2 regions of the Streptomyces sp. NPDC002133 genome follow, and region 2 is predicted to be linked to the other one. Evidence: riboswitches for the same ligand, from Rfam matches in the RefSeq annotation. Region 2 holds a riboswitch; the other holds the start of a gene.
What was found. Region 2 has a riboswitch for cobalamin ahead of ABT078_RS08445 (cobalamin biosynthesis protein). Riboswitches for the same ligand answer to the same signal wherever they lie in the genome.

Region 1 (6,938 bases), on a different contig from region 2:
ACCCGGGTCGCGCTCCCGCTGGGAACCGCCCTCACCACCGTGGCCGATCGGCTGGGCATCCCCATCGACGGCCCGGCGGCGCCCAGGGTGAGATCGTGACGGTGGTGGGGCGTCATCGGCGTTCACCGCACCAGCCCATTGGAGCGATGTAGAGCCGCAAGGCCAAGCCGGCCTCCACCCGCGACACAGAGCCCGATCCGTCCGCACCGGTGTGCCCTGGTGACAAGATCGACCCATGTTCCCGTTGCCGGCGCAAGACCCAAGTACGGCAGCGGGGCCGCCCGCTGTGCCAGCCGCCCGGCCCGGGCGCGGGAGCGGCGGGGCCGACCGTACACGTCGTCACACGCGCGACTGAGCAGCATGTGCCCCGGCACCCCGATCGGGTGACAGTGCCCGGACCGGAGAACTCCTGCCGTGCTCCGACGGGTGGTGCCGGGCATGAGGCAGATCAGCAGGGCGCACGTGCCGCGGGCGGGCCGGGCGGTGGTGGAGGTCGCGGCCGCCGATGACGCGACCGCCTTCACGGTCCAGCAGCTGCTCGCCGCGCGGTGCGCGATCGCTCCGACGGACCGGACGACCCGGGAGCCGCTGCGCTTCTTCCTGGACCTGCACAAGGACGCCGACGCGTAGGGCCGGCCCGCCGGCCGCGTCGGACATCAGGCCTGCGAGCCGCCGGCCGAGCTGTCATCCCCAGCCCGGTGCGTGCCGGGCTGGGGATGCACGTGAGTGTGATCGTGAAGGGCGGTCGCCTACGCGGCGAAAGGCACTGCAGGGCTTCAGCCGAACGATCGTCCCTGCAGGCAATAGGTGAGGCCCGGGGACACATTCCCCTTCACAACCACGCCCAGCACAACGCAGGCGACCACGTCGGCATTCCCCGCTCTGAGGACCGTCAGCGTGCCCACGACCGCTCGGGTGCGCAGTGGTTACGGGCGAAGGTGACCTGCACCGGGGTGTTCGGACAACCCGCGGTGCCCTGCGTCAGGAATTCGCGTTCGCGGTCGTCGACGGCGAGCTGCCGGCGCACTTTGGTGGCGACCCAGTCGGTCAGGTACTGGCAGCGGTACGCCTCATACGGCGGCAGCCACTCGGCCGGGTCCTGATCGGCCACCGCTCGTCGACAGTTGCGAGCTTGAGCGAGCAACCACACCAGGGCGTACGGGCGGTGAGTGCTGTGCGTTGATCGGGATGGCCCGGAATGCCGGGCCATCCCCGGCAGGTCAGGCCCCGTCCGCCGCCGGCGCCTCCGAGTCCCGCAGTGCCGGAACGGGGCGCGGTCGGCCGTCGGCGTCGATCGCGACAAACGTCAGCTGCCCGGTGGCCACGTCGGCGACCGGCCCGGAAGCATTCCACCGCTCGGCAGTCACCCGGACGATCACTGTCATCGAGGTCCGGCCCGCACGCTCCAGTTCGGCGTGCACGCTCAGAAGGTCACCGGCACGGACCGGGGCGAGGAAGGACATCCGGTCCACCGAGACGGTCACTGCGGGCCCGTCGGCGTGACGCCCAGCGGCGGCCGCGGCCGCGTCATCGATGAGCTTCATCACCACGCCACCGTGGATGGTGCCGTACAGGTTGGTGTCGTGCTCACTCATGATGTGGGCGAGCGTCACCCGGGAATCGGCAGGGACCTTGGTGACAACGTGCAGGGTGGCAGTGGTATCGGCCACGTCAACTCTCCTTCGCGAGTCACGGGAAGCGGCCCGGCGGCACAGCCAACGAAGGCCGCCCGGCTCACCGCACGCACCAGCTGCGTACGGGCAGTGGCAGGTCTTCGGACTCACGGGCACGTTCTGCCGGGGGCAGACTCCTACTGGCCGTCGCTTCCCAGACCCGGTCAGGTCCAGTGCTGATGACGGCGGTCGTTCCCGCTCACCGCTGCGGGGCAGTCCCGGATTCCCACCGGGTTCCCTCTTACGACGCACCCGCCTGGCTGACGGGGCGAACCAGCTGCACGGCCAGCGTAGCCGCAACCAGGCGGCACATCGTCCCCGGCCGGACGACCGGCATCCCCGGACGGCACCCCCAGCAGCGACTCCCGAATGCGGTTGAGCAGCATTCGCCCAACCGGATCGAGGGAGAGCCGTTCCTGACAGATACGCAGAAGACCGCACTCATACGCCCATTTTGGGTGGTTCACTCCCCCTCTTCCCCAAGAGGGCTCCTGTACAACCCTGCTCACGTTCTGGGTTGTGCTGGAACCACGCCTGCCGAAGAACATTGGCCGAGGCGGGCATTGGCACTGTCACCGGCACGTGATCAACGGGATTCTCTTCCGGCTGCGAACCGGGCTGCCGTGACGAGACCTGTCAACTCACTTCGGGAATGGCAAACGGTCCATGACCGGCATCCCAAGTGGTCCGCAGATGGCACGTGGGAGAGGATCTTGCGTGCCGTCCAAGCCGCCGCCGGCGCCGTGGGCCGAATCGGCCGGCGGCAGGGTCCGCCGGTACGGTGACATCGGGTCGCACGATAACGACGGGACAGCTTGCCCGGAGCGCGCAGTACTGGCCACCGACCCGAACACCAGCCGGGCGAGGTTGCGACGGCCCCGGCTGCCACGACCAGCGCCTCCGCGCCGTGCGACTCTTCCACCAGCACCCCGGCCGGATCGTCGCGCAACACCTGCTCTCTCACCTGGGTAGCTGCCTCCAAGCCGAGCACTTGACCGATCTCGGAGACAAGACCGCTCAAGGCAGCTTCCGTATCGACGTGGTCCAGCTCGGGAGCCGGCGAGCCGCTCTCCCCGGCAGCTCGTAGACCGCCGTCTCCACCGTCGCCCCGATCAGACCGGCATAGGGAACCGCCCAACGAAGCGCCGACCGCGACGAGGGCGACCAGTCGATACCCACGACGACTCGCGAAGCCGAATCGTGACAGTCCACGCCGTCCACCTCCCGCGGGCCCCGCTCACCACGCTGCACAATCGCCGGCCTGTCCGCCACACAAAGACCGCGGGAGGCGAAGCGCGGACCCTCAGCACGAACCGTTCCGGCAACGGCACCAGGTGCCACGCTGTGCAGGTGAGGCCAGGTCCGGGGCGGCGTATGCTCGAGGAAACCCGTGAGGCTGGTCGGCGCTCATCACGGTGGTGCGTGCCTTCGCCGGACGCAGTCCGGTCAGCCCTCAGCGATGTCGCGCGACCCGCTACCCTGGTGTCTACGGCAGCCGATGCGGCTGCCGCACGGCAGTGGGGCTTGCCGTACCCAAACCGCGGCCAGGGCGCCGCCAACAGTCCCTACTTGCGATCGGCAGGGCCCGTATGCCCGGGCGCCGCGGCGAGTAGGAGACGTACGTTCATGAAGCCCCCGCGCTCCTCCCCGGCCACGGCTGAGGCAACCCATAGCCGCCTGTCCAGGGCCGCGCGGCGGCGCGATCTGCTGCGGACCCAAGGGCCGATCGTCGCCGTCGTGGCGCTCGGCGGGGCGATAGGCACCTCGGCCCGCTACGCAGCCTCGCTGATCTGGCCGGTCGCGGCCCACGATTTCCCCTGGACCACACTCGGGGTCAACGCCCTGGGCTGCGCGCTGATCGGCGTATTCATGGTGGTGATCAGCGAGGTGTGGGCGGCGCACCGGCTGGTGCGCCCGTTCTTCGGCACCGGCGTCCTGGGCGGGTTCACCACCTTCTCGACGTACGCGGCCGAGGTCGAGCGACTGGTTGACGGCGACCAGGCAAACGCGGGGCTCGTCTATCTGGGGCTGACGCCGCTGGTGGCACTGGCGGCGGTATGGATCGCGGTGTGGCTGACGCGCCGCACACTGGCATGGAGGCACGCATGACCGCACTGACAGGCCGCGCACTGCGCATGACGATCTTTGTCGAGGAGTGCGACACGTGGCACCACAAGCCGCTCTACACCGAGATCGTCCACCGGGCTCACAAGGCCGGACTGGCCGGAGCCTCCGTGTTCCGCGGGGTAGAGGGGTTCGGCGCCTCGTCGCTGATCCACACCAGCCGGTTGCTGTCCCTCAGCCAGGACCTGTCGGTCGCGATCCTGATCGTCGACAGCGACGAACGGAGCCGCGCGTTTCTGCCCCAGCTGGACGAACTGGTCACAGAGGGGCTGGTCACCCTCGAAGACTGCGAGGTCGTGCGCTACGTCGGCAGGGACAAGAAGAAATGAACTGGCTTCTGGTCATCATCGGCGGGGCGGTCGGTGCCTCGCTGCGCTATCTGACCGACTTGGCGGTCCAGAAGCGACATGACACGGTCTTTCCCTGGGGCACGTTCACCGTGAACGTGGCGGGTTGCCTGGTGCTGGGCGCACTGACAGGCGCCGTCACCTACGGGGCAGCCTCGCAATCGATGCAACTGCTGATCGGCACCGGGCTCTGCGGCGCGCTGACCACCTACTCCACCTTCTCCTACGAGACACTGCGGCTGGCACAGACCGGAGCGAAGTTCTATGCCGCGGCCAACGTGATCGCCAGCGTCATCGCCGGCATGGGCGCGATCTTCATCGGCCTCTCACTCGCCCAGTCGATGTGGGGCTGAGCGCCTCGGCAACTTTGCCGGCCAGCGGCCGGGAAGGACGACAACTGGCCCCACCTCACGCCCGTGCTGTCCATCAAGACGATCAACTGGCCCTGATCCGCCAGCAGTACCACCAGATCGAGAGTATGCCACCGCCCTGCGCCTGGGCACCGCCGAGGCCGAGCAGGTCCTGCGCCGCTGCACCGCGGCGGCCCCAAGAAAGCGTTCGATGGGGGAATCCCCCAACTGTCCGGCTTTCTACGTCGCGGCGTGGACCAGGTTCGATGATCTCGTGGCGGTCGGGTCCATGCCAGGGGTATTGATCAGCTGTGACAGAACGACGGCGGTACCCCGATGAGGAGGACCAGGTCGGACTCGAGCTCCCTACCCGGCCTCGTCCACGCGGAAGGCGCGCCGGTAGGCGGCGGGCGTGGTGCGCAGGGCCTCGTGGAAGCGCCGTCGCAGGTTGACGGCCGAGGAAAGGCCGCCCCGACGCGCGATGGTCTCCACCGGCAGGTCGGTCTCCTCCAGCAGCGCCCGGGTGGCGGCGATCCGCCGGTCCAGCAGCCAGCGTCCGGGACTGATGCCCAGTTGTTCGGTGAAACGCCTGGTCAGCGTGCGGGCCGACACCTGGGAGCGGACCGCCATCTCGGCGACGCTGACCGACTGGTCCAGCCGCCCGGCAAGCCACTCCAGCAGCGGGGCCAGTGAGTCGTACGCGTAGCGGGCGGGGATCGCCGGGCCGTGGTCGCCGAACACCTCGGTCGCGCAGGCCAGCGGGAAGGTCGACTGCGGGGGTTGCAGCAGTGCCACGACCCGAGTGCCGGGGACTTCGGCAGCGAACAAGGCGTCATGTCGGGAAAGTACCCCATCATGTCGTTCAGGACACTGGGGTGACTGATTGGTCCAGTCCAGCATCTGGCCTGTCGAACGCTTCACGTCCGCCCTCCCGAGGCCCGTCGGCACCATCCGTCACCTCCGCGCGCACGTTGTCACCCGGTACGGCCAAGGCCCCAACCGACCACATTCACAAGTGAAAACGTCCCACGCCGGCGGACCGCGGGCGCTCCAGCTCCCAGCGGGCCGGACGAAGCGATGTGCAATCCGCCCTGCAACAGCCGTACTCTGCAATCACAACAGCGAGCATGTCCCAAATGCCCGCCCCCCACTTCCCAGGAGCACATCATGACAACGGCAGCCTCCGCAGCGAACAGTATGGAAGCAACAACTGCCCTGCTCCAGGAGGAGCTTCCAGAGCTCGAGAAGCACCAGCAGGCACTCCAGGAGGAGCTTGCTGCCGTTTCGGAGCGTCTGGAATCGGTCCGCGGCGCCTTGACGGCGTTGAGCGCCCTGTCAGCCACTACGATCCCGCAGCCCCGCGCCGCCGAGACTCCTGCACCTGCTAGCGCCGAAGCAGCCTCAGCCTCGAACGAACCTGCCGCTGCCACCGAGACGAACCCGGAACCCGAACCGGCCACCGTCGAAACTGCTGCGACCGACGAGCCCGCGGTGGCACCGCAGAAGACAACAACCCAGCGCAAGGCCCGCAAGACCAACGCCGGCACCACGAAGAGGGCCGCACCCAAGCCTGCCGACAAGCCGGCCAAGCGCCGCCCGGCGACAAAGCCCGCCCCTGCCAAGACAGCGAAGAAGACCAAGCAGTCGCCAGGCACCACGCCCTCGGACACCGTTCAGGACACCGGCAGTCTCACCGAGCAGGTGATGGCCGTCCTGGCCCGCAATGCCGACGCCCCGCTGCGCGCCAGGGACGTGGCCGAGGCCCTCGGCCGCAGCGACACCACTGGCGGCATCAACACCGTCCGCAGCACCCTCGACCGCCTCATCGCCACCTCCCGCGCGCACCGCGCCGGGCGCGGCCTCTACCAGGCACCCACCGTCTGAACCTGCAGCCGACGGACCCGTACGCTGCGGCCCGGCCTGGTGAGCACATGGTCGACCGAGCAGGCCCTAACCGGCGGCCAGGGCTTCTCCGGGAGGTCCGTCGTCGTGCCCGGCACCTTGCTCGGGCTGATGGTCAGCCGGTAGCGGACGTACCTTGCGCAGGCGGGTCGTTCGCCCGGCCGGCCGGTCGGGCAGGCGCAGCAGGTCATGGAGCGGGGTTCCATTCCTGGCCCAGGTACGCAGCCAGTCGCGGTCGACCCAGTGGACCTGGTGGCGGTCTCCCCAAATTTTGGCGTCGCGGGTGAAGGAGCCGTTGGTGACGACGACCGCGACGTCGACTCGGTGGACGGGGCCGGCGGCGCCCTTCACCTGGTGCATCACGTGCGAGCCGACCTTGCCGCCGACTTTGGTGTGCTTGGCCTGCAGGACGATCAGGCCGCCTCGGTGGTGCTCGCCGATGACGTCGGCGGCCTGGTCTCCCTGCTGCCCCACGCGCCGTGCGGTCCAGCCGTCCCGGACGAGGAGGTCGCTGAGTGCGTACTCGAAGTCCTGGTCGTTCA
Region 2 (6,938 bases):
GCGGTGTCGACCCAGAGCCAGGTCGCCTCCTCGCGGGTGAGCACGTCCGCGGTGTCCTCGGGGTCCGCTCCCTCGTACTCGGCGAGCCAGAGCAGGGCGTACGGCCGCAGGGAGGACTCTTCGGCCGCGGCGCGCACTCCGGCCTCGGCGGGGGCGCCGACGACCCGGAGCGCCTCGAAGGCGAGGCCGCGGAGCAGGGCGTCCTCCCCACGGGCGGCGGCGAGGAGTTCGCTGACGGCGCTGGAGACCGTACGGGCGGCGAGCCAGGCTCGGTACTCGTCACGGGCGGGCCCGGGGGTGAGCCCGGCGCAGGCGCGGAGCATGTCCTCGGCGGAGTGCTCGATATGGCCTGCGGGGCTCTGGGCGGCGACACAGATCTGTTCGAGTTTGACCCAGACCGCCCAGTTCCCGAGCGGGGTGAGGGTGGCCTGGCCGGGGCCGAGCGTGAGCGCGCCCACGGCGGCGAGGCCCTCCAGTGCCCAGTCGAGCAGAGCGGAGAGGGGCACGTCGGAGCGGACCGTCCCGGGCACGGTCTTGGCGGGGTCGGGCTGGGCCCCGTAGGGCACTTCGCAGCGCTCCTCGCGGAGTTCCACGACGCGCTGCTGCAGCAGGTCGAGCAGGGCCGGTACGAGCACGGGGCCGGCGGAGAGCTGAAGCAGGGAGAGCACTTGGGGGACGGCTTCGACGACCTCGGCGACCGCCGCGGGGGCGACGTCGGCGGGCGCGGGGTGGACGAGGGACCAGGCGTCGAAGAGCGCGACCCAGCCCCTCAGCACGGCGGTGTCGTCGCGGTCCCAGGCATTCAGCCGCCAGCCGGGGCGCGCGGTGGCGCCGTGGAGCTCGACGAGTCCGGCGAGCCGGGCGCGGTCCCAGCCGGCGCTCACCTGGTCCGGCGTCAACTCCAGCGCGTCCGCGGCCCGTTCCAGCGCGGCCGGGCCGACGGCGGCGTCGCGCACAGCCGCCGCCCAGCGGGCGACACGGACCGCGTCGGCGAGGACCTCGCGCGCCTGGCGGGCCAGTTCCGCGGCGGGCGGGGTGCCCTCGGGCGGGCGCGGAGCGGGGCGCGTACGCCGGTTCGACACGGCGCGGCGGGCCGTGACGGTGGGACGAGGGCGGACAAGACGGAGTCTGGAGTCGCGCAGGTTACGGGACGTCACGGGGGCAGTCTTCCCGTTGACGGCCCGAAAGCCCAAACGGAATCTGTGATCGCGCGGAACGGGCTTGCCGCGGGGCGGCTCCGGAGTCGCTCCGCCGCTGCTCGGAAGGTGCCGCGGGGCTGCGGGAATGGTTGCTAGACAAGGGGGGTGAGGAAGCGGCGGAGGGCCTCCTCGTAGCGGGCCGGGTCCACGTTCCACATGGCGCCGTGCGGAGCGTCGGGCACGGTCTGGAGGCTGACCAGGTCCGGGCGGCGGGCCGCGAGCTCCCGGGAAGGGCCCCAGGGCGCGAGTCTGTCGTCGGGGCCGTGGAAGATCTGCGTGGGGACGCGCAGGGCGTCCGGGTCGGCGGCCTCGCGCAGCCGGTCGCCGTGCAGCCCGGTGCGGCCCTGGGCCGCGCGCACGGCGAGCGGCAGCAGGAAGGACGGGGTGCGCCGGGCGGTGGCGAGAGCGCGCAGGGTGGCCTGCCAGTCGAGCACCGGGGAGTCGAGGACGAGCCCGGCGATGCGGTCGCGGTAGGAGGAGTTGGCGGCGGCGTGCAAAGCCATCGCGGCGCCGGTGGACCAGCCGTGCACGATCACGCGCTCGGCGCCGTTGCGCACGGCGTACCGGACGGCGGCGTCGAGGTCGCGCCACTCGGAGTCGCCGAGGTGGCCGAGGCCGTCCGGGGAGTCTGGCGCGCCGGGGTCGCCGCGGTAGGCGACGGCCAGCACGGGCAGCTGCCGGCCGACGAGGAAGGGCACGAGGTTCAGGGCGTGCTGCCGCGTGGCCCCCAGGCCGTGCACGGCGATGACCCAGGTGCTGCGGGGGCCGCGGACGAACCAGGCGGGCAGCGAGCCCAGTTCACCGGGAATGTCCACGTCCTCGTGGTCGATGCCGAGGGCGCTGCTCGGGGTGCCGCTGTGCACCTGCGGGGTGAGCCGCACCTTGGTGCCGATGTCGAGGCTGCCGTGCCCGACGCTCTCCAGCCGGCGCACGACGGTGTCCGCGGCGTGCGGTACGTCCTCGAGGACGGGACCGACGACCGCGTGCACATCCGTGCCGGTGAGTCCGTACGTACCGGGCCGAAGCGAGACGAGGCTGCGGGTGAGGGTGATACGGCCCGGCCCCGTGGCGTGGACGGTGAGCCGGGGCTCACCTGGCAAGGGCCGTCCGGGCGTCACCTTGAGTGCGGCGTCGCTGGCGTAACGGCCGGCCGCGAACGTGGCCGCACCGAGACCTATGAGGGTGGTGACGGCCGCTGCCGTCGCTGTAACCGGGCGCACTGCTCCAGTGTCGGTACGTCACCGCAGTGCTGCCACTGGACAGGGCACGACGGGTGACGCTCCCGTGCGATCAGCGTGGTCCGCGCACTCGGCGGGAGCGGGGTGCACAGCGCCGCCGGAGACGCGGCGCGGCCGGAGACGCGGCGCGGGGCCAGGCGGCCGGAGGGAGCCGCGTACGCGGCGCTGTCAGCGGGACTGGCCGTAGGTCCGGAGCTTGTCGCGCACCTCGTCGAGCTGGGCGGGCGAGAGCAGGGACGGCTCCCGGCCGGGGACGGAGCTCGCGGTGAGCCAGACCCGGCACATCCACTCCAGCTGGGCCGTCCGGTCGTATGCCTGGTCGAGCGAGGCTCCGTACGTGACGGTCCCGTGGTTCCGGAGGAGACAGCCCGTGCGGTCCGTGAGGGCCCGGAGCATGTTCGAGGCCAGCTCGTCCGTCCCGTAGAGGGCGTACGGGGCGACACGGACGGGGCCGCCGAGGGCCGCAGCCATGTAGTGGATCAGCGGCAGCTCGGTGACCAGGGTGGAGACGGCGGTGGCGTGCACGGCATGGGTGTGCACGACGGCCGTCGCGTCCGTGGCGCGGTAGATCTCCAGATGCAGCGGCAGCTCGCTGGTGGGGGTGAGCTCGCCGAGCAGCTGCCGCCCGTCGAGGCCGACGGCGACGGGGGCATGCGCGCCGAGCCGGTCGTAGGGCACTCCGCTCGGGGTGACCAGGACCAGCTCGCCGTCGTCCGTGGAGACCCGTACGGAGACATTGCCCGAGGTCCCGACGACGAGTCCGTCCACCGCGGTTCTGAGGGCGGTGGCCACGAGGTCCGCCCAGGCGTGCCCGACCACGTCCTGCCGCTGGTCCTGCCGCTGCTCGCGTCGCTGGTCGTTCCGCTGGTCCCGCCCCGGTGCCTGTCCCTGCTGCCTGGTCATGCGGTGATCCTTTCAGGGCATGCGACGCGAGCAGCGGCAGGAGCCCTCCGAGCGGCCGGGAGTGACCAGGATCTCCTCGGCGGATCGGCGGCCCGGCTGCTCGCCCGCGAAACGCTGCAATGGACCGGTTTCTTCCACTCCTTCCCTTTGCAGGCGGAGTGGGCACATCCCCTTGGGACACCGCACCGCCCGCCTCAGTTCACCTTCCGTTCATCCAGGTTGCCTACGGTCGGCGAGCCACTGACATCCAAAAGAAGCCTGGGTAAATGGAAAACATCACGCTTCTGCTCGGGATCGTGATCGTCACCGCTCTCGTGTTCGATTTCACGAACGGTTTCCACGACACAGCCAACGCGATGGCGACGACCATCTCGACAGGCGCGCTCAAGCCCAAGACGGCGGTGGCCATGTCCGCCGTGCTGAATCTTGTCGGCGCATTCCTGTCCGTTGAGGTCGCCAAGACGATCTCCGGCGGGATCATCAACGAAGAAGGCATACGCACCGAAGTGATCTTCGCGGCGCTCGTCGGCGCCATTCTGTGGAACCTCTTCACCTGGCTGCTGGGCCTGCCGTCCAGCTCCTCGCACGCACTCTTCGGCGGTCTCATCGGCGCCGCCGTGATGTCCGCCGGTTTCTCCGCCGTCAACGGCGGGACCATCGTCACCAAGGTCCTGATCCCGGCCGTCGCCGCGCCGCTCGTGGCGGGCCTCGCGGCGCTCTTCGCGACGAAGCTGACGTACAGGATCGGCGCCAAGGCCGACGACAAGGCCACGTCCAAGGGCTTCCGCGCCGGCCAGATCGCCTCGGCCGGACTCGTCTCCCTCGCCCACGGCACCAACGACGCGCAGAAGACCATGGGTGTCATCACCCTGGCCCTGGTCACCGGCGGCGTCCTCGCCCCCGGCTCGAACCCCCCGATGTGGGTCATCGTTTCCGCCGGTGTGGCGATCGCCCTCGGTACGTACCTGGGCGGCTGGCGCATCATCCGCACCATGGGCAAGGGCCTGACCGATCTCCAGCCGCAGCAGGGCTTCGCCGCCCAGACCAGCGCCGCGACGGTGATCCTGGCCTCCTCGCACCTCGGCTTCTCGCTCTCCACCACCCAGTCCTGCTCCGGCGCCGTGATGGGCGCGGGCCTCGGCCGCAAGGGCGGCGTGGTCCGCTGGTCCACCGCCACCCGGATGTTCGTCGCCTGGGGTCTGACACTGCCGGCCGCCGCGGCCGTGGGCGCCGCCGCCGAGTTCCTGGCCGGCCAGGGCGCCTGGGGCATCGCCGCCGTCGCGCTGCTGCTGATCGCGGGCTCGGGTGTGATCTGGTCGCTCTCGCGCCGCAAGCCGGTCGACCACACCAATGTCACCGACGACGAGACCGGCGCGAACGGCACCGAGGCCGGGGCCGGTTCGCTGGACGGTCTCAAGGTCACCATCCCCGCGCCGGCCGCTCCCGCGGCCGGCGGTGAGCCCGCCCCCGCACCCGCCGCCACGGTGTAAGGAAGTAACGAACAGCATGAAGATCGACTGGGCAGCTCTCGGCTCCGTCTTCGGCGTGAGCCTCGTCGTCACCGTCGCCCTGGTGGGCCTGTTCACCCTGGGCATCGTGGGCCTCGCCAAGCAGCAAGCCGCCTCCGCGCAGGGTGGTTCGGGCGGTTCCGCGGCCCTCGCCCGCACGGGCGCCTACGCCTGCTTCGCGCTGTGCGCCGGGGCCGTGGCGTACGGGATCCATCTGATCGTCGTCTGACAGCCGGCGCATTCTCGTCACAGGGGCCGGACACACCTTCGAGTGCGTCCGGCCCCTGTCGTACGTCGGACTCGCGGCAGGACACCGCTGTGGGACTGCGCACACTGTCCCGCCGCAGGTCAAGGGCGAGTTGACGGGTGTTCGCGGCCGTGGTGGACTTCCGGAGCCATTTACGGCGGCAGCAGAGGAAGCCGGTGCGAATCCGGCGCGGTCCCGCCACTGTCACGGGTGCACTCCACTCCCGGAGCCAGGAACTCTCACCGCCGGTCACGTCGAGCCAGGGCGCGGACCCTGAGTGAGGACGAACATGCGTGCAGAGCGGACCTTTGCATGCGGTGCAGCTGCCGGACTCGCCGGCGACCTGCTCTTCGGCGATCCGCGCCGAGGACATCCGGTCGCCGCGTTCGGCCGGGCCGCCGCTGCCGTCGAACGGGTGCTGTGGCGCGACCACCGCGGCTGGGGCGCCGTGCACACCGTCGTGTGCGCCGGGGGCGCGATCGCGGCGGGTGCGCTGGCCGCTGCTTCCGTGCGCCGTTCCCGTACGGCGTCCATCGCGCTGACCGCCGCGGCCACCTGGGCCGTCGTCGGCGGTACGTCGCTGGGGCGGGAGGCCCGGGCGATCGGCGGGGCGCTGGCGGCCGGCGACATCGAGGTCGCCCGGGAGCGGCTGCCGCATCTGTGCGGGCGCGACCCTCAAGCGCTGGACGGCCCAGGGATCGCCCGCGCGGTCGTCGAGTCCGTCGCCGAGAACACCTCCGACGCCGTCGTCGGCGCACTCGTGTGGGGTGCGCTCGGCGGAGTTCCCGGGCTGGTGGGCTTCCGTGCCGTGAACACGCTGGACGCGATGGTGGGTCACAAGTCGCCACGCCACCGCCGGTACGGCTGGGCCTCGGCGCGGCTCGACGACGCCGCCGGCTGGCCTGGCGCCCGCCTCACCGCCGCACTCGCGGTGCTCGCCGGCGGCGACCCCCGCGGTGCCGTACGGGCCTGGCGCGCCGACGCCGCGAAGCACCCGAGCCCCAACGCGGGCCCGGTGGAGGCGTCGTTCGCGGGGGCGCTCGGCGTACGGCTCGGCGGCACGCTGTCGTACGCCGGACGGGTCGAGCACCGCCCCGTGCTCAACAGCGGCGGCCGGGCCGTCGAGGTCACGGACATCGAGCGTGCGGTGCGGCTGTCGAGGCGCGTGGGGCTGCTGGCACTCGTGGCGTGCGCGGGCGCGCGGGCGGCCGCCGGGGCCCTGAAGGGGATGAAGGGGAGGCGTGCATGAGCGGGCGCGGACTGCTGGTCGCCGGAACCACGTCGGACGCCGGCAAGAGCGTCGTCACGGCCGGGATCTGCCGGTGGCTGGTGCGCCAGGGCGTGAAGGTCGCGCCTTTCAAGGGACAGAACATGTCCCTCAACTCCTTTGTGACCCGCGAGGGTGCGGAGATCGGCCGGGCGCAGGCCATGCAGGCGCAGGCGGCGCGCGTGGAGCCGTCGGCGCTGATGAACCCGGTGCTGCTGAAACCCGGCAGCGACCGCTCCAGCCAGGTCGTCCTGATGGGCAGGCCGGTGGGCGAACTGAGCGCGCGCGGCTACCACGGGGGCAGGCAGCAGGCACTCTTCGAGCCGGTCATGGAGTGCCTGGAGAAGTTGCGGAGCACGTACGACGCCGTCATCTGCGAGGGCGCGGGCAGCCCCGCCGAGATCAACCTGCGCCGCACCGACATCGTCAACATGGGCATCGCACGGGCCGCGCGTTTCCCGGTGCTGGTGGTCGGGGACATCGACCGGGGCGGGGTCTTCGCGCAGTTCTTCGGTACGACGGCGCTGCTCGCCCGGGAGGACCAGGAGCTGATCGCGGGCTACCTCGTCAACAAGT

Region 1: another riboswitch for cobalamin. It lies ahead of ABT078_RS18765 (acyl-CoA thioesterase); the one in region 2 lies ahead of ABT078_RS08445 (cobalamin biosynthesis protein).

What each region holds. Positions count from the first base shown of each region.
Region 1 covers NZ_JBEOXF010000017.1:35,532-42,469, forward strand. The annotation lists gene ABT078_RS18750 (NAD-dependent protein deacetylase) at 1-99, shown strand, start outside; gene ABT078_RS18755 (DUF6207 family protein) at 439-630, shown strand; gene ABT078_RS18760 (hypothetical protein) at 893-1,111, opposite strand; gene ABT078_RS18765 (acyl-CoA thioesterase) at 1,221-1,595, opposite strand; cobalamin riboswitch at 1,749-1,967, opposite strand; partial or broken gene ABT078_RS18770 (transposase) at 2,175-2,428, shown strand; gene crcB (fluoride efflux transporter CrcB) at 3,300-3,782, shown strand; gene ABT078_RS18780 (DUF190 domain-containing protein) at 3,779-4,126, shown strand; gene crcB (fluoride efflux transporter CrcB) at 4,123-4,497, shown strand; gene ABT078_RS18790 (helix-turn-helix domain-containing protein) at 4,861-5,289, opposite strand; gene ABT078_RS18795 (hypothetical protein) at 5,662-6,378, shown strand; gene ABT078_RS18800 (restriction endonuclease) at 6,445-6,938, opposite strand, start outside.
Region 2 covers NZ_JBEOXF010000005.1:61,606-68,543, forward strand. The annotation lists gene ABT078_RS08420 (hypothetical protein) at 1-1,157, opposite strand, end outside; gene ABT078_RS08425 (alpha/beta hydrolase) at 1,292-2,419, opposite strand; gene ABT078_RS08430 (class II aldolase/adducin family protein) at 2,606-3,340, opposite strand; gene ABT078_RS08435 (inorganic phosphate transporter) at 3,607-4,830, shown strand; gene ABT078_RS08440 (hypothetical protein) at 4,847-5,077, shown strand; cobalamin riboswitch at 5,214-5,353, shown strand; gene ABT078_RS08445 (cobalamin biosynthesis protein) at 5,385-6,344, shown strand; gene ABT078_RS08450 (cobyric acid synthase) at 6,341-6,938, shown strand, end outside.